DNA from 2 places in the Psychrobacter sp. P11F6 genome. Region 1 is predicted to be linked to the other one. Evidence: predicted binding sites of a transcription regulator. Region 1 holds the regulator's gene; the other holds the start of a gene.
What was found. Region 1 encodes PhoB, which activates phosphate uptake and scavenging genes when phosphate is short. Its sites were predicted from a motif close to TGTCATNAANCTGTCATAA; they were not measured.

Region 1 (8,139 bases):
ATATTCTACCTTTAAAGGAAGGCTATTGGGATTTTGGTATTCCTTTTCTGTTATCTGTTTTAGTCGTTAGTATTTGGATGTGGCCGAGGTATGAGCTTTTAACCTTAAAGTGGGTTAAGCGCAGTAGTTCAGGCTACTTTTTTATAACGATGGTTTTAGCACTAGTGATACCGCTCGTTCTCAGCCAAAACTATTTATCCAAAGCGGCTTACGAGGTCATTGAAGTAAATAGCTTGAATGATATTCGTCATTATCCAAAGCAAAAGTATTTCAGAGTAAATGATTTTGAGCCACTCAAATTAGAGAGCGTTTCTTATATAGAAACACAAGTAATCAGTGGACGAAATTTTGACTCAACATTGCATATTGATTATTACATTGCGACGCCATTTATAGCCGCTGAGAATATTTGGCTAGGTTCTAGCTACCACACGAAATACGATAATCGTGCAGACCAAAGTATTAAAGACAGTCAATATTCAGCGTTTATTAACGACTCGCGCCATAAGTACGAAGCCAAAGACTTCTCTAATATCAGCTACTTTAAGAAACTTAAATCATCAAATAGTAGAAATGCTTACTTACACACGATTTCTACGGCTAATAGGCAATCTAATTTGCCACACTTGGTATTATTACCTGAAACAGGGTTACTTGCTGATAGCTTAGATCGTGATTTTGTTTGGGGGTTTGGTTCGTTTTTTATTGGTATGGTGTTGTGCTTGTTGCTCGTTCTCGCAGCAGAGTTTGATAGTCAAGAAAAGAAAGGTACGCAAAAACATACACGAAAGCGAAAACATATACAAAAACAAAAGCCCGTAAAAAAACGAGCACCAGTCAGTGATGTATCAAAAAGCCTAGTAGTTTGGTTTAGAAGTAATAAAGAGCGACCTGCGACGTTGGTGTTAATACTGACCTGTATAGGTGCATTTATACTGACCGTATTCATGGGTATGGATATCATTGACCCTTTATCTAGACAGGTAAATAGTGTAGGTGGGTTGACGATGGACGCGCTGCAAGCTGGTAAGCATTGGCGGGTGGCCACAGCACTTTTTGTACATGCAGGAATTATGCATTTAGTGATGAGTCTGGGAATGCTGTTTGCTACAGGTTATATTTTGGAAAAGGTATTGGGTCCTATACGTTTTACGATTGCGTTTTTTATATGTGGTATTTTCGCTAATGTTTTAGGGGTGCTATATTTTGATATGGACATGGCAGGTGTTTGGGGTGCTACATTTGGCTTGTTTGGTATCGCGATACCGTTGGTGGCCTTTAAGATTTTTAATAAAAAATATAGAGAGCTATTCGGCGGTACTATCGCTGCGATATTAATCATTACTTTAACCAGCATGTTCTTTGCATTTATAAACACGCTCATTTATATGGTGTATTATCTTTTAACCTTGTGTTTTGGTATTGTTTTCGGTGTGGTCATAGTCATGACTCAAAAACAGTCGTTATTAAGGAATGCTAGGCGTCATAATATATAGTTATTGGCTATTCATAATCAAAAACCTACGCTAAGCAGTATTAATCAAACGTGATGAATTGTTATTAATCATTATTAGAGACTATCTCCATTGACGCCCTCAGCAAACTATGACTAAATAACAGTAAGTCTAATAAAGACAATATCAATGATAAAATTAACATAGCCTTTAACAATAAAGTCAGCCGTACAAGGAGTGTGCCATGTCTACTATGATTACCGACCGTACCTATCGAATCGCTCGCGAAAATACCCAAGCGATGATAATCGATGTTCAAGAACGCTTAACACCGCATATTTATGACCATGAAAACATCGTCAAAAAAACAGTGACGCTTATTAAAGGTTTACAAGCACTGAATATCCCTATCATGCTCAATGAACAGTATAAAAAAGGGCTTGGCGATACGCTACCTGAAATACGCGAGGTATTAGAAGGCGATAACGCCAAAAGCTTTGAAAAGGTCACTTTTAGCGCTTGTGATAATGATGATTCGTGGCATTATTTAGCGCAGCAAAATCGAAGTATTGTTTTGCTATTTGGCGTAGAGACACATGTCTGTGTACTACAAACAGCGCTTGATTTGCTAGATAATGGTATGCAGCCCGTCATCATTGGTGATGCGGTCGGCTCACGCTTTCCATATGATAAAAAGCAAGCAATACGCCGTATTCGCCGTGCTGGTGGCGTGATTACCACGGTTGAAACCATTCTGTTTGAGTTATGCCGAAGTAGTCAAGACCCTGCTTTTAAAACCATCAGTAACTTGATTAAATAGTTATTTTATTCAAAATAGAACCGATAGCGCTTACTCACATAAGCGCTATTTTTTATAGTGGTGCTGATTAGCTATAGGTTGGCATGCTCTTTTATAGCGCTCATAAAATGTATAATACTTGCTTATGCGTAAAGGTAAAATGAAGCGCTATATCTTCGTAGAAAAATTAAGAGAAAATTTATGCCATCAACCAAACCCCTTTTATTAACCAACCCAACGCTTGCCTCAAACATTGATATAGATCATGTCACTCATTTCTTATTAGAGCTTGATGCGCTTAAACGTATCAATCGTCGTAGCTATGTGACGCATACCACACGTAAAGAAAACTCTGCCGAACATTCATGGCATTTAGCCATGGCGTGCTGGTCTATCGCTGAACAGTTTGAGCTAGATGTCAATCATGAAAAACTACTCAAGATGGCATTGGTACATGACTTGGGTGAGATTGACGCTGGCGATACGTTTTTATTCGCAAACAGTCGTAGCGAGGCGCACATTGAAGAACGCGCTGGTATTGCCAGATTACAACGTGAGCGTGGCAATGGCATCATGGATTTAAATGAGATTTGGGAAGAGCAGGAGACGGGTAGTAGTAAAGAAACCCAGCTGCTCAGAGTGGTTGATCGTTTATTGCCGTTTTTACTCAATCTCAATACTGAGGGGGAAACGTGGATTGATGCTAACGTCACGTGCTCGCAAGTGACTGCGGCACTTGCTTTTATCAAAGACAGCTTTCCTCCCATTCATGATTGGCTATCAAAAAATATCGACTATGCGACTCGGCAAGGGTGGTTGATTGATGCTTAAATAGAGCCATCATTTTGCCGTTTACATGTTTGCAAATATTTGTATTCTTTAAATATTAAAGCGTTTAGAATTAACTAAATGAGCGATTAAGCATATTATATAGAGAGATTATTAAATGAGAGTCACTGGCACTTATAAGGTTTTTGCTAAATCGCTCGTCTTTGTTAGCCTATTAACTTTGGCACAACTAACGCATGCTGCCGCACCTATTAGTAATGGTGATAAACTGGCGCACGATGCCAAAAAACAGATCGGTATTACCACCAGCTATGATCCTGCTTACCGCAAGTTGGATTTTCCGCGTGGCGATGTACCGATAGAAACTGGCGTCTGTACCGATGTTATCGTCCGTGCTTATCGCTTGCAAAATATAGATCTACAGCAATTAGTCAACCATGATATGAAGTCAAATTGGTCGGCTTATCCAAAGACTTGGGGGCTGAAATCAACCGATAAGAATATCGACCATCGCCGAGTGCCCAATCTTGAAGTGTTTTTTGCGCGTCACGCAAAGACATTATCGACGACTGATAAAGCCAGTTTTCAAGCAGGCGATGTGGTGACGTGGCGATTACCGAATGGCAATTTGCCGCATACAGGTATCGTCTCTGATAAAGTCGCTGCGGATGGTACACCGCTGATTATTCACAATATCGGACGCGGTACGCAAGAAGAAAATATCTTATTTGCTTATCCTATTCTCAAGCACTTTCGTTATTAACTACTTTTTTTATTAACTACTTTCATTATTAAGCTAGTACGTTGCGATAAGATCATTACCCACAATAAAAAGCTCAGTTCAACATAGATTAGGATGCTGGACTGAGCTTTTTTAAGTCATTAAATCGCTCAATTATTAAGCGTTAGTAGTCCCTAGTAGCTGTCCCATTTTTACCACACTATCGGCTTTCATACTGTCTTGCCAATCTGCTTTTGCGCCTTTTGGTAGAATGACAATTGCGGTTGAGCCTAAATAAAAACGACCCAGCTCATCGCCTTTTTCAAAGCTCATATTGTGCTCAGCTTCTTGAATATCATCAGTGCGGGCAATTTTACCAGTCGCCACCGTTTCGATACCAGCGACAATCATCGCCCCAACCATCACCACCGCTGCTTTACCATATGCTGTATCAAACAGACAAACCAAGCGTTCATTACGCGCAAATAAGTCTGGCACGTTCGCCGCTGTAGTATTGTTGACCGAAAACAGCGTGCCCGGTACATAACGGGTTTTGGTCAGAGTACCGGCGAAGGGCATATGTACACGGTGATAGTTACTGGGCGCAAGATAAACCGTTGCAAAACTCCCATCCGCAAAATAGCGTCCATCTTCACTGTCAGCAAGCAGTTGACCAACGTCATAATAGCGACCTTTTGCTTGAAGCAATTTATGGTCGTCAATTTGACCCAACTGCGAGATAATACCATCGGCAGGACTGACGATACCATGAGGCGTCATGTCGATAGGGCGCGCGTCTTCTTTTAGCTCACGAGTAAAAAAATCATTAAAGCTCTCATAGGCGTTGAGACTTTGGCGCTCATACTCGTCCAAGCTGACGTTGTAGGCTTTAGCAAAGCTACGGATAAACGTGCGTTTAACATAAGGATGGCGGCTAGCGGCTAGACGCCCAGCAACTTTACTCAGTTGCTGCTGCGGGACAAGCTGTTGTAAAGTAGTGAATACATTCATAATGAGGCTACCAAAATAGGGTGTGATGTAATAATTAATAAGCAAGAGAATGGCCGTATTTTATCATGGACGGCGTATTATTGTATGGGCATAATTGGTAAGGAATCCGTAAATGAAAGCACTTATACAGCGCGTACGCCGTGCTAGTGTCACCGTCGATGCGCAGTGTGTTGGTACGATTGAGCAAGGCATATTGGCTTATATTGGTTTAGGGCCTGATGACGACCTAACAAGCGCCCAGCGCATGGTGGATAAAATCCTCACCTATCGTATTTTTGACAATGATGATGATCCTGCCAAGTACGGCAAACTGGATAAAAATGTCCAGCAAGTTGGTGGCGGACTGTTATTGGTATCACAGTTTACGCTAATGGCAAAAACAGACAAGGGTCGTCGCCCTGACTTTGGTGGTGCGATGGCACCTAATGCGGCGCAAGCGTTGTTTGCACAATTGGTCGCCTACGCCAACACGCAACATTCAAACGTGGCAACGGGTCAGTTTGGCGCTAATATGCAAGTGTCGAGCGTCAATGATGGGCCATTGAATTTCTTGTTAGAAGTAGATTGAGTAAACTAAGCATTAGCCGTCACGAGACCTATGAACCGCTTAAAAGTTGAATGTCATTAAGCTGTCATAATTACCCCGTTTAATAGGGAGCAGCAGGCGAGCATTTATCGCCTTTTTTGTCAGCTAAATGTTGTCCTCTAACACTGAGAATGCCGTATGTATAATGAGCAAATTTTGATTGTTGAAGATGAACCTGCGATTCGTGAAATGATCGTCATGACGCTAGAGATGGCGGGATTTGATAGTTTGCAGGCAGCGGATGTATCTGAGGCGCACCAACAAGTGGTTGATCACCGCCCTGCGCTGATTTTGCTAGATTGGATGCTGCCCGGCGATAAAAGTGGCATTGATTTTTGTCGATTGCTCAAAAATGATGAGCTACTTGCTGAGATACCAGTCATTATGTTGACGGCTAAAAGTGAAGAGGACAGCAAGGTGCATGGCCTTGATGCTGGTGCTGATGATTATATGACCAAGCCTTTTTCGACACGTGAGTTAATATCCAGAATCAAAGCAGTATTGCGGCGTAGTAACGCGCTCAGTAGTGATAAACCTATCGAAATCGGCAATCTGAGCCTTGATCCCAAGAGTCAGCGAGTGACAGCGGCTGGTAAAGTGGTTGATGTTGGTCCTACGGAATATCGATTATTGGCATTTTTTATGAGTCACCCAGAGCGTGCCTATACGCGGACGCAGCTGCTAGACCAAGTATGGGGCGGCAATGTATATATCGAAGATAGAACCATTGATGTGCATATCAAACGTTTGCGGACATTACTACGACCGCATCAATGTGATACGTTGATACAGACAGTGCGTGGGACAGGATATCGATTTTCTAGCTTTATTGAACCAATTTAACGGACGGTTTTTATTCGCTATAAAAGCAGTATGTTAATCGCAGCACAGTGAAAAACGGCGAATAGTGATAAGGATGATGGATGAACACCCTAATATCGGCTCAAGGCGACCAACAAAATAAGTCACTGCTAGCAACTCAGCAGAATACAACAGATCAACTCAAAAAAATTAGAAGCGCACTACGCGCATTGCGTGATGCGGTGGTTTTGCTCAATGACGATGATGGGCTCGAATGGTGGAATCAGGCCGCCGAAGATTTAATGTTGTTACAGTTGTCAGATAAAGGTAAGTGCATTTTTGACTTTATTAGTGCGCCTGAATTTCGTCAGTATTATCAGGCGACGACCAACCCTAACGATGGTGCTCAGGATGGTGTGCACATTGTCTCGTGGCGCGCGCCCAAGCGTTATCTAAAGTGTGAGCTCACGCCTTTTGGCGATGAGAAGCTGCTCATTATTTATGATGTGACGCGCTTGCATCATTTAGAGGAGATGCGCCGCGATTTTGTGGCGAATGTCTCGCATGAGTTACGCACACCGTTGACCGTCATGATGGGTTATCTAGAAAATTTTTCGGATCAGCCAGATATGCCGCCGCATTGGAAGCGCGGGTTTGAGCTGATGAGCCAACAGACTGCGCGTATGAATAGAATTGTGAATGACTTATTGCTGTTATCTCGCATCGAAATCGAAGAAACCCATGAGCTCAGTTATATTGATATGACCAAGCTGCTGACCCATGTTTATGATGATGCGCAAGCGTACAATCAAGAATATGGGCATACCATTCACTTGCAGATAGACACTTATGACGGACTGTATGGCTCAGAGATGTATCTAAATAGCGCGCTTTCTAATCTGGTGATTAATGCCATCAAATACACGCCCAAGGGCGGTAATATCGCCATTAGCTGGACAAAAACGTCAGAAGGTTGCCGATTTGCCGTCGAAGACAATGGTATTGGTATTGCACCTGAGCATATCGCACGGTTGACGGAGCGTTTTTATCGTATTGATAAAGGTCGTAGTCGGGCGACTGGCGGCACAGGGCTAGGTTTGGCAATCGTTAAACACGTCTTATATCAGCATGAAGCCAATTTGCAAATTGAATCAGTAGAAGGGCTGGGCTCGACGTTCAGTATGGTTTTTCCAGCTGCCCACATTAGATCAGCTGCAATACCCTAATTTTTTTGTAAAAGTGGATAGGGGTTCACTGCACTGCCGCTGATATAAATACCGTAATGCACATGTGGCGGCGTACCTTTTGCATTGCCACTGTCGCCGACGTAGCCGATGATATCGCCGGCATCAACCCAGTCGTTTGGACTAATATCTGCATAATCTTCTAAATGCGCATAATAATGCCCTGCGCCGCCTGGTCCAACCACGACCACCACACGACCGCCTAACGTATTTTCACCAACTTTGCTGACGATGCCTTGTGTTGTGGCTCGTATTGGTGTGCCTCGTGCGGCAAAGATATCGATACCTTCATGACTGCGACCTTGACTGCGTGCAGCGCCCCACGTATCTGTTAGATGTTGTTCTGGGAGTGGACTGGGTAAGCTGTTTTCCGTCGGTGGTTCTTGCTGTAATAAGCTGAGCTGTTGCCATTTTGCCATCACAAATGACTGAGTTTGTTGGCTGATGCTGGGTAAGAGCCTATCAAATACAAATAATAGCATCAACAATACAGCCGCTTTAATAAGCACACTGAGTACACGGCTTAAAAAGGTTGGCCTTTTCTTTTGTTTTAATTGCGGGTTATTGTCATCTGCTAGCATCGATCTCTCTTTAGTTTTTTGAATTAGTTTTCCTTATTATTATATAAGTGAAGTTATCTATTCTTTGTATGCCATTGTTATCTCTAGTTTTTATCCCCATAAATATAACGTTTCTTTTAAAGTTTACGTATTTTTAAAACGTTACATAAAATA
Region 2 (8,139 bases), 690 kb from region 1:
ATGAGTATTACTTTCAAGTTAACGTACAGTTATTAAAAGAATCATAGGGCGTGTTTAATCGAGAAATGGTCACCTTTTGGTCACCGAGCAGGTGGTCAGCAAGGAGGTGATCAGCGATTTTCAAAAGTTAGAATGTATGCAAACAAACTTATAGAGAATACTTTATCGAAGATAGACTAGTCCCTAAGAGTTGATAAGGGAAAAAAAGCCAACCTTTATAGATAAAGGCTGTAAGAAGAATTTTAGACACAAAAAAACCCCAAACAAAATTATGTTTGAGGCGAAACTTGCTTAAACTCGAGAGTTTAAATTTGTTTTAGCTTTTTACTAAATATGGCGCAGCGGACGGGACTCGAACCCGCGACCCCCGGCGTGACAGGCCGGTATTCTAACCAACTGAACTACCGCTGCTTAGGTCGTCTTAGCATCTTCTCTTATTACAGAGACACTCGCTAAAAAGAGTGGTGGGTGATGACGGATTCGAACCGCCGACATTCTGCGTGTAAGGCAGACGCTCTACCAACTGAGCTAATCACCCTGAGAAGCGTTAAAAAATTGCACTGCAATTTTAACTTCGCAAGTTAAAATTCCTTAAAGGGAATTTTATAGAAAGTTTAATCTTTAAAGTTGTCACGCTTTAAGTCAGTAAAAATTCTAACAACATTGAACTTAATTAAGTCCCCTTGCTGTGGGTGTGTATTATATAGATTTACACATAGCTGTCAAACAGTATTTTCAGTTTTTTAACGTATTTTATAGGTTTTTATTTATTAATCTGACAAGCCTATGTTTTTATTAGATTTATATTTTTATAAAAAACCAATAAATTTTCAAGCATGACCCTATTTACTGGCTAATGCTTGTTCGATATCCATTTTTATGGCATCTGGTTTGGTGGTTGGCGCGTAGCGGTCAATGACCTGTCCATCTTTACCAATTAAAAACTTAGTAAAATTCCATTTGATACCATCTGTCAATACACCACCCTTTTGCTCTTTAAGCCAATCAAAAATAGGATGAGCATCTTTGCCATTGACATCAACCTTCGCCATCATTGGAAAACTGACACCATAGTTCTTTTGACAAAATGCGCCAATCTCATCATTACTGCCTGGATCTTGCCCGCCAAATTGATTACAAGGGAAACCAATAACAACCAATCCTTGATCTTTATATTGCTGATATATTGCCTCTAGGCCTCCAAATTGCGGCGTAAACCCACATTTGCTGGCGGTATTGACGATTAATAACACCTTACCTTGATAATCAGAGAACGCTTGTGCAGTACCGTCCATGTGCTCAGCAGTAAAATCGTAAATCGTGCTCATCATTTATCCTTAAGTCGATTAATTTATTATTTTGATATTCTTTTAAGCCGTGCTCATTTTTCAATAACAGTGAAAACATTCATAATGCTAATCACTGGCAAGGCAGCATCTCGCGCTTCCCTGCCATGACTCTAAAATACTCTAAGCAATTTTTTTTAACAATTACTTTTCAGATTTATCTAAATCAATAGACACAGAATTGATGCAATAGCGCATCCCCGTCGTCTCGCTTGGGCCGTCAGGGAAGACATGACCTAAATGTGCGCCGCAGTTACTACAGGTGACTTCTGTCCGCGTCATGCCCAGCGAATTATCCACATGCTCCTCGATAGCGCTGTTATCAACTCCTTGGTCAAAACTTGGCCAACCACAGCTGGCATCAAATTTATTGCTTGAGTCAAATAAGCTCGCACCGCAGCCTTTGCAGCGATAAATACCATCATCAGTCGCATCGTTATAGACGCCCGTAAATGGGCGTTCTGTACCCTTTTCACGCATCACGTGATATTCATCAGCACTCAAACGCTCTTTCCAATCAGCTTCTGTTAATTGGCTAATTTCTTCTTGGCTAAGTTGATTGTCTTGCATAATGTATCCTTAATTTGGGTATGTATTATCTCGTCCATTAGCATTAGCTTTTATCTGCTATTAACTAACACTTTATCGCCATATTTTTATAAAAACGATGGGCCTTATCTATTGTTTATCCACTCAATATTCAAGGTATACATTACAAGAAAACTATCATAAACAAGCGATAGTGTAAGGTATTGAAAAAGCTATGATAAATAAAATACAGCAAATTTCCTTAACATATCAATGAATATAGATTTAGCCACGACAATGATTCTCAGAAAGAAGTTTAATATCTAGTAGAGAAGCAATGAGGCAACGATAATACTATCAATGCAAGTTATTCTTGCATTGATAAATATACCTTCCTTAAAAACAGCTTGCATTGATACTGATAATGCAATAATATCTTGCATTAAGGCTTAATTAAAACAAATGCCTGCTTTCCTTCTCTCCATTACCAACTAATGAATAAAGGCTTGAATGATTATGGCTGATGACAAAAATAAAAGCACACAAGCCGAAAGACTGGTACAGCTACGTCGTGATAAAGGGCTAACTGCTGAGCAATTAGCGCAAGCCATGACCGCAGCAGGCGCAAAAGTCAGTCGCGGTGCTATCTCGAATTGGGAGCGTGGCACCAATGGTATTGTGTCATCTAAGCTACCAACGCTAGCACACATTTTAGGCTGCAGCGAAGGCTATCTGTTACGCGGCGAACTAAAAAACGACAGTGATAATAATAAAGAGGTGAGTAAAAGCGCTCATTCTCATAACAAAAATAGTCAAAACATGTCATTTGCTCAAACTGACAAGATATATGACTCCCAAGCCAATCAAACGACTACAACTCCTACTATAGATACAAACTCACAAAATAACCCTATGAGTGGTCACACTATGAACACAATAAAAAAATCGGATAAATTACAAAATGTTTGCTACGACATTCGCGGCCCGCTACTACAAACAGCCAATAAGATGGAAGCCGAAGGCAAACGTATATTAAAGCTGAACGTCGGTAACCCAGCCCCCTTTGGTTTAGAAGCACCGCATGAGATTTTGCGCGATGTGGCAATGAACCTACCAGACGCGACTGGCTATTCCGACTCGCAAGGGATTTTTTCAGCGCGTAAAGCTGTCCTACAGTACTATCAATCAAAGGGGTTGCTATCGGCAGTTGATGTTCGTGACGTCTATTTGGGCAACGGAGTTTCTGAGCTGATTGTAATGACCATGCAGGCTTTGATGAATGATGGTGACGAAGTGCTTATCCCAATGCCAGACTACCCGCTTTGGACGGCAGCGGCGAACCTAGCTGGCGGCACAGCGGTACATTATCGCTGTAATGAAGACGACAATTGGCATCCTGATATCGAAGACATTAAATCTAAAATCACCTCTAAAACCAAAGGTATCGTGGTGATTAACCCTAATAATCCAACGGGTTCACTTTATAGTGATGAATTACTCAAACAAATTATTGAGGTCGCTAAAGCGCATGATTTAATCATCATGGCTGATGAAATTTATGATCGTATTCTTTATGATGATATGGTACACACCCCAATGAGCACCTTGACTGATGATGTGCTGGTGCTCTCATACAATGGATTATCTAAATCTCATCGTATCGCGGGATTCCGGGCAGGTTGGATGATGGTGTCTGGCAAAAAACACCATGCCACTGACTTTATCGAAGGCTTGGACATGTTAGCGTCTATGCGCTTGTGTTCCAACGTCCAAGGTCAGTATGCCATTCAAACGGCGATGGGTGGCTATCAAAGCATGAAAGAGCTCACGTCAGAGCGTGGGCGCTTATATAAGCAGCGTGAAATGGCTGTGTCACGACTTAATGCGATCAAAGGTATCTCTTGTACCATGCCACAAGGCGCGTTTTATTGCTTTCCAAAGATGGATCCTGATATTTACCCTATCGAAGATGATATGGCATTTATGATGGATTTGCTTGTTGAAGAAAATGTCTTAATGGTGCAAGGAACAGGCTTTAACTGGGATAAGCCCGATCATTTCCGCTTGGTATTTTTGCCAAACCTACATGATTTAGAAGATGCCATGGATCGCTTGGATCGCTTCTTTGCCAAAAAGCGCAAACAATTTGGTACCGAATAGACCTTAATTTGACATAAAAAAACGCTTATCGGCATGATGCTGATAAGCGTTTTTTATTTGAAACGTGCTTATAAATAACCTTAAATAAGACTTAAACGAAAGCCTTAATAAGCGTACGTGTTAAAAAATATTGACCAAAATAATATAACTGATGGCAGACATTGCCGCTGCTGCAGGAAGCGTAATGATCCATGCCAAACCGATAGGTTTCATCAACGCCCAATTAGTGTCTCTATTGACAATACCGATACCAAGTACCGCGCCTACTAGCGTATGCGTACTTGAGACAGGCAGCCCCATAGTTGATGCGCCCATAACCACTGCAGCCGCAGCCAATTCAGCTGAAAAACCAGAAGCGGGATGCATTTTTGCCAAGTTGGTACCAACCGTTTGAATGACTTCTTTACCAATGAACCAAAGACCAACGATAAGCGCAACACCAAAGGTCAGCATAACCGCAGGCGGTACAGCGGCTTCAGTCGCAATGCTATTGGTACGGATAACATCCATAATCGCGGCAAAAGGGCCGACTGCATTGGCAATATCGTTTGAGCCATGGCTAAAGGCAAAAGCAGAGGCGGTAAAGACTTGCATCCAGCTAAACATAATAAACGTCGCTTTGGTCAAATCCTCTTTATGTTTACCGCGGATACTCTTGGTATAGATAAAGGTCGCAAGCCACACCAGCGCTGCGATCATACCCATGATTAAAAAGCCTTGCAGCGTCGTCATGCCATTATTGACATTCTTTAGACCCTTAAAGATGACCAAAGAGGCCATGACCGCGCCGCCTGCAGCCGCAATGATAGGCACCCATTGCTTCAACGCTTTTAGCGTATCAAGGTTGCTGCGTTCATTTTCAATCTCATAAAGCTGTTTATAATAATCAGTCTCTAAATCTTCAACATCGCAATCATCATCTTTGTAGATTTCTTGATCACGTAACATCGCTGACGTATAGGCCAGCTGCTCTGATTCTGTTAAACCGTCCAAAAATTCTTTGTGGTTTTGTTTTAAGGTTTTTTTGTCGCCTTTCAAAGTCGCAATGTGCGCCTCTGTTCTATCATTATATTCAATGATGTTTTTCTTAATCTGTCCATATAATACATAGGACAAAACGCCGCCCAATAGCGGTGACAATACCCAAGAAATCGCGATGGTGCCAATCGTACTCCAATTCACCGTTGATAATGCCATTTCAGTACCACCTAACGTGATACCTAATACAACAGAGCTACCAACAACGCCGCCAATAATAGCGTGCGTGGTCGAAACAGGCAGACCTTTTTTAGTGGCAAATAACAGCCAAAATGCGGCAGCGATGAGCGCTGACAGCATGACATAAATGAATTGGTTGGGCGTTACTGAAAGACCATCTAAATCGACAATGCCGCTTCGAATGGTATCGGTGACTTCACCACCTGCCAGTACGGCTCCGGACACTTCAAATATCGCTGCGATACCCAGCGCTTGCGGGATAGTCAACGTCCCTGCACCCACTGAGGTACCAAAGGAGTTGGCGACATCGTTACCACCAATATTGAATGCCATAAAGACACCAAAAGCGGTGGCCACAATAAATAGCGTCGTCTGTTGACGCATCGTGTAATCTAGACCCCACCACAAAAAGTAGGAGGTCATCGCAATCAGTAAAATGGCAAAAAATAGATTTATTCTCATAGAACCGACTGATTTGGCTGGCTCTGTAGAACTGTTGCTAATACCCATACGTTGATACGTCCTGCGTAAGCTGATTGAAATTATAGGCGGTTGATGACATTGCGCGGCTATTAATAATGCTCGTGATGACTTCTAACATTAATATAACGTATATGAAACGCGCAATATGCTTGCTAAAAAACGGTTTTTCTTACTGCTATTTTGGTGCTCTACCCTAGCGCTTACCTTTTACTTACTCGTATTTTATTTTACGTAAAGGCAGTAAATAAGGTAAAACACATCACTCAATATGTCACAAAGCCGCAAGGAATATTGCCAAATCGTCTGATTACAGCAGCTTGCGGCTTAGAGATGTCATAGTAATAATTTTGATTCTAATAACTGCTATTGTAAGAACCTTTGCCAAACTTATTAACCAGAGTGATTAAAATGTCTGTGTCAAAGGGTAAAAACACGCTACTCACTCAGTGAGTTTCGTACACAGCAGGAGCTATTACGCGCCTATTATATTAAATATAAGCGCATAATGCATGATGATATTGCAAGATTTGTAACTGCCAGCAGATGTGTTAGAAAACATCCTGCTGTAACGCCGCATTATACTCTCTTTCCCTGAATTTATTTAACGTTAAATATATAATTATGGCGCTTTGTAACCAGCTACCTAATTGAATGACCAATCACATATCAGCTGCCACACACCGCTGATAGTTGCTTAATTGCATGGTCTAAAACATCCAAACGTGCTTGACGCTTCTCATTGATCGCGATGACGCACCACGGTGCGTACTCTGTATCGGTACGTGCCAGCATATCCGCCGCAGACTGCACATAATCCGACCATTTATCACGGTTGCGCCAATCATCGTCCGTCAGCTTAAACTGCTTGTGCGGTGTCTCCTGACGTGCCTCAAAACGTTTAAGCTGTTCTTTTTTATCGATAGCCAACCAGTATTTGATAACGATTGTCCCCGCCGCGGCTAAATCCGCCTCAAAGCGATTGATTTCATCGTAAGCACGCTGCCATTCTTCATCAGTGGCAAAACCCTCAATGCGCTCAACCAAAACGCGCCCATACCAAGTCCGATCAAAAATGGCAATACGGCTAATACGGTCGGTTTGCTCGTTCGGTAATTTGGTCCAAAAACGCCATAGATAAGGATGTTGCAGCTCATACAGCATTGGCGCACTGATATTATAAATTTGATACTCGCGTGGGTCGAGCGGTGCAACCAATCTTTTGATCGCGCCACCTTTGCCAGCAGCGTCCATTCCTTCAAAGGCAAAAACGATATGACGCCCTTTGCGCGCACGCAGCAACTGGGCAAGGCGAACTTGTTTTTCTACTAACGCATCACGGTAGTCCGACTTATCAATCTCTGCATCATCGATATCTTTTAAACATTTAGGAATTTTTACAGGTTCAAACTTTGCTGATTTGAGTGCTTGCTGAACTTGCTTCTTAGCCTTTGACTTATCAGAGGTTTGTACTGTATTTATTTTACTACTCATTAGCGCGGTTTGCATCGCTTGTAGCACTTCATGGCAAAAATGGTCAGCCGCATCTGACTTGTTATCACCATCAATGATGATCCAATCATCTTGCTGGCGTAGCAGAACGGTAGCCACTTGATTAAAGGTTTCGATAACTTTTTTACTATTCCAGTCAATTTGGTATAAAAACTGCGGATCGGCTTCATCGTCATTCAATCGCGCTTGCAACGTTTCGATATCGACATGGAACCAGCATTTAAGCAGTCGGGTTTGATTGGCAGCTAGGTCTTGTTCGAACGCTTGTAGCTTAATAAGCTGCTGCTGTAAATATGCTTGCCATTGCGCAATCGGTAACGCTTTGTCTTTGGCAGACTTGTCATTGTCTGACGTTGCCATACGCATGACGTTATAAAGCAAGTCCGCATACCAGTTGCCAAAATAAACCATCACATCGCCATGACGGGGTAATGCCTTGGTATGTGCCTGCCAAATCGGCTGATACGCTAAGGGACAATCACCAACGGTTGCCTCAACTTTAAGTAGTCGAGGATCTACCCATTGGCGCAATTGCTTAACAGCAGTGCCCTTGCCTGCCTGCTCCATACCATTGACCAATACTAATAGCCCTGTTGGTTTATTGAGGATTGGCGGCGTCTGTTGCCGCGTTGCTCGTAGAGCATATTGGGCCGTGACCAGTGCCAATCTCAGTGCATCTTTGTCCATAGAAAACTGGCTCAGGGGATTGGGGGTTAGGCGCTCATCGACAATTTGCTCACTAAATTGTGTACTTAGCGCTTGTGGTGCGGTGGATTCAGTCGTCTTATTATTTTTGCTCATAACTGTCATCATCCTATGATTGAAAGCGTATTAGCGTCATCATAGCATTGCAGCAATTCGGTAAATAACGCTGCTATGTAACAGTTTGACATTT

Region 2: AK822_RS09850 (inorganic phosphate transporter) is a predicted target of PhoB. The motif match lies at 5,795-5,813, and genes of this name have one in related genera.

Annotation. Positions count from the first base shown of each region.
Region 1 is NZ_CM003594.1:3,073,872-3,082,010, reverse strand. It holds gene AK822_RS12735 (rhomboid family intramembrane serine protease) at 1-1,496, shown strand, start outside; gene AK822_RS12730 (isochorismatase family protein) at 1,699-2,274, shown strand; gene AK822_RS12725 (HD domain-containing protein) at 2,455-3,084, shown strand; gene AK822_RS12720 (DUF1287 domain-containing protein) at 3,200-3,805, shown strand; gene asd (archaetidylserine decarboxylase) at 3,941-4,774, opposite strand; gene dtd (D-aminoacyl-tRNA deacylase) at 4,887-5,342, shown strand; gene phoB (phosphate regulon transcriptional regulator PhoB) at 5,499-6,203, shown strand; gene phoR (phosphate regulon sensor histidine kinase PhoR) at 6,284-7,387, shown strand; gene AK822_RS12695 (M23 family metallopeptidase) at 7,384-7,986, opposite strand.
Region 2 is NZ_CM003594.1:2,383,155-2,391,293, forward strand. It holds gene AK822_RS09820 (ATP-binding protein) at 1-47, shown strand, start outside; tRNA gene AK822_RS09825 (tRNA-Asp) at 335-411, opposite strand; tRNA gene AK822_RS09830 (tRNA-Val) at 463-538, opposite strand; gene AK822_RS09835 (glutathione peroxidase) at 843-1,328, opposite strand; gene msrB (peptide-methionine (R)-S-oxide reductase MsrB) at 1,491-1,916, opposite strand; gene AK822_RS09845 (aminotransferase class I/II-fold pyridoxal phosphate-dependent enzyme) at 2,391-4,034, shown strand; gene AK822_RS09850 (inorganic phosphate transporter) at 4,155-5,762, opposite strand; gene AK822_RS09855 (ATPase) at 6,402-8,045, opposite strand.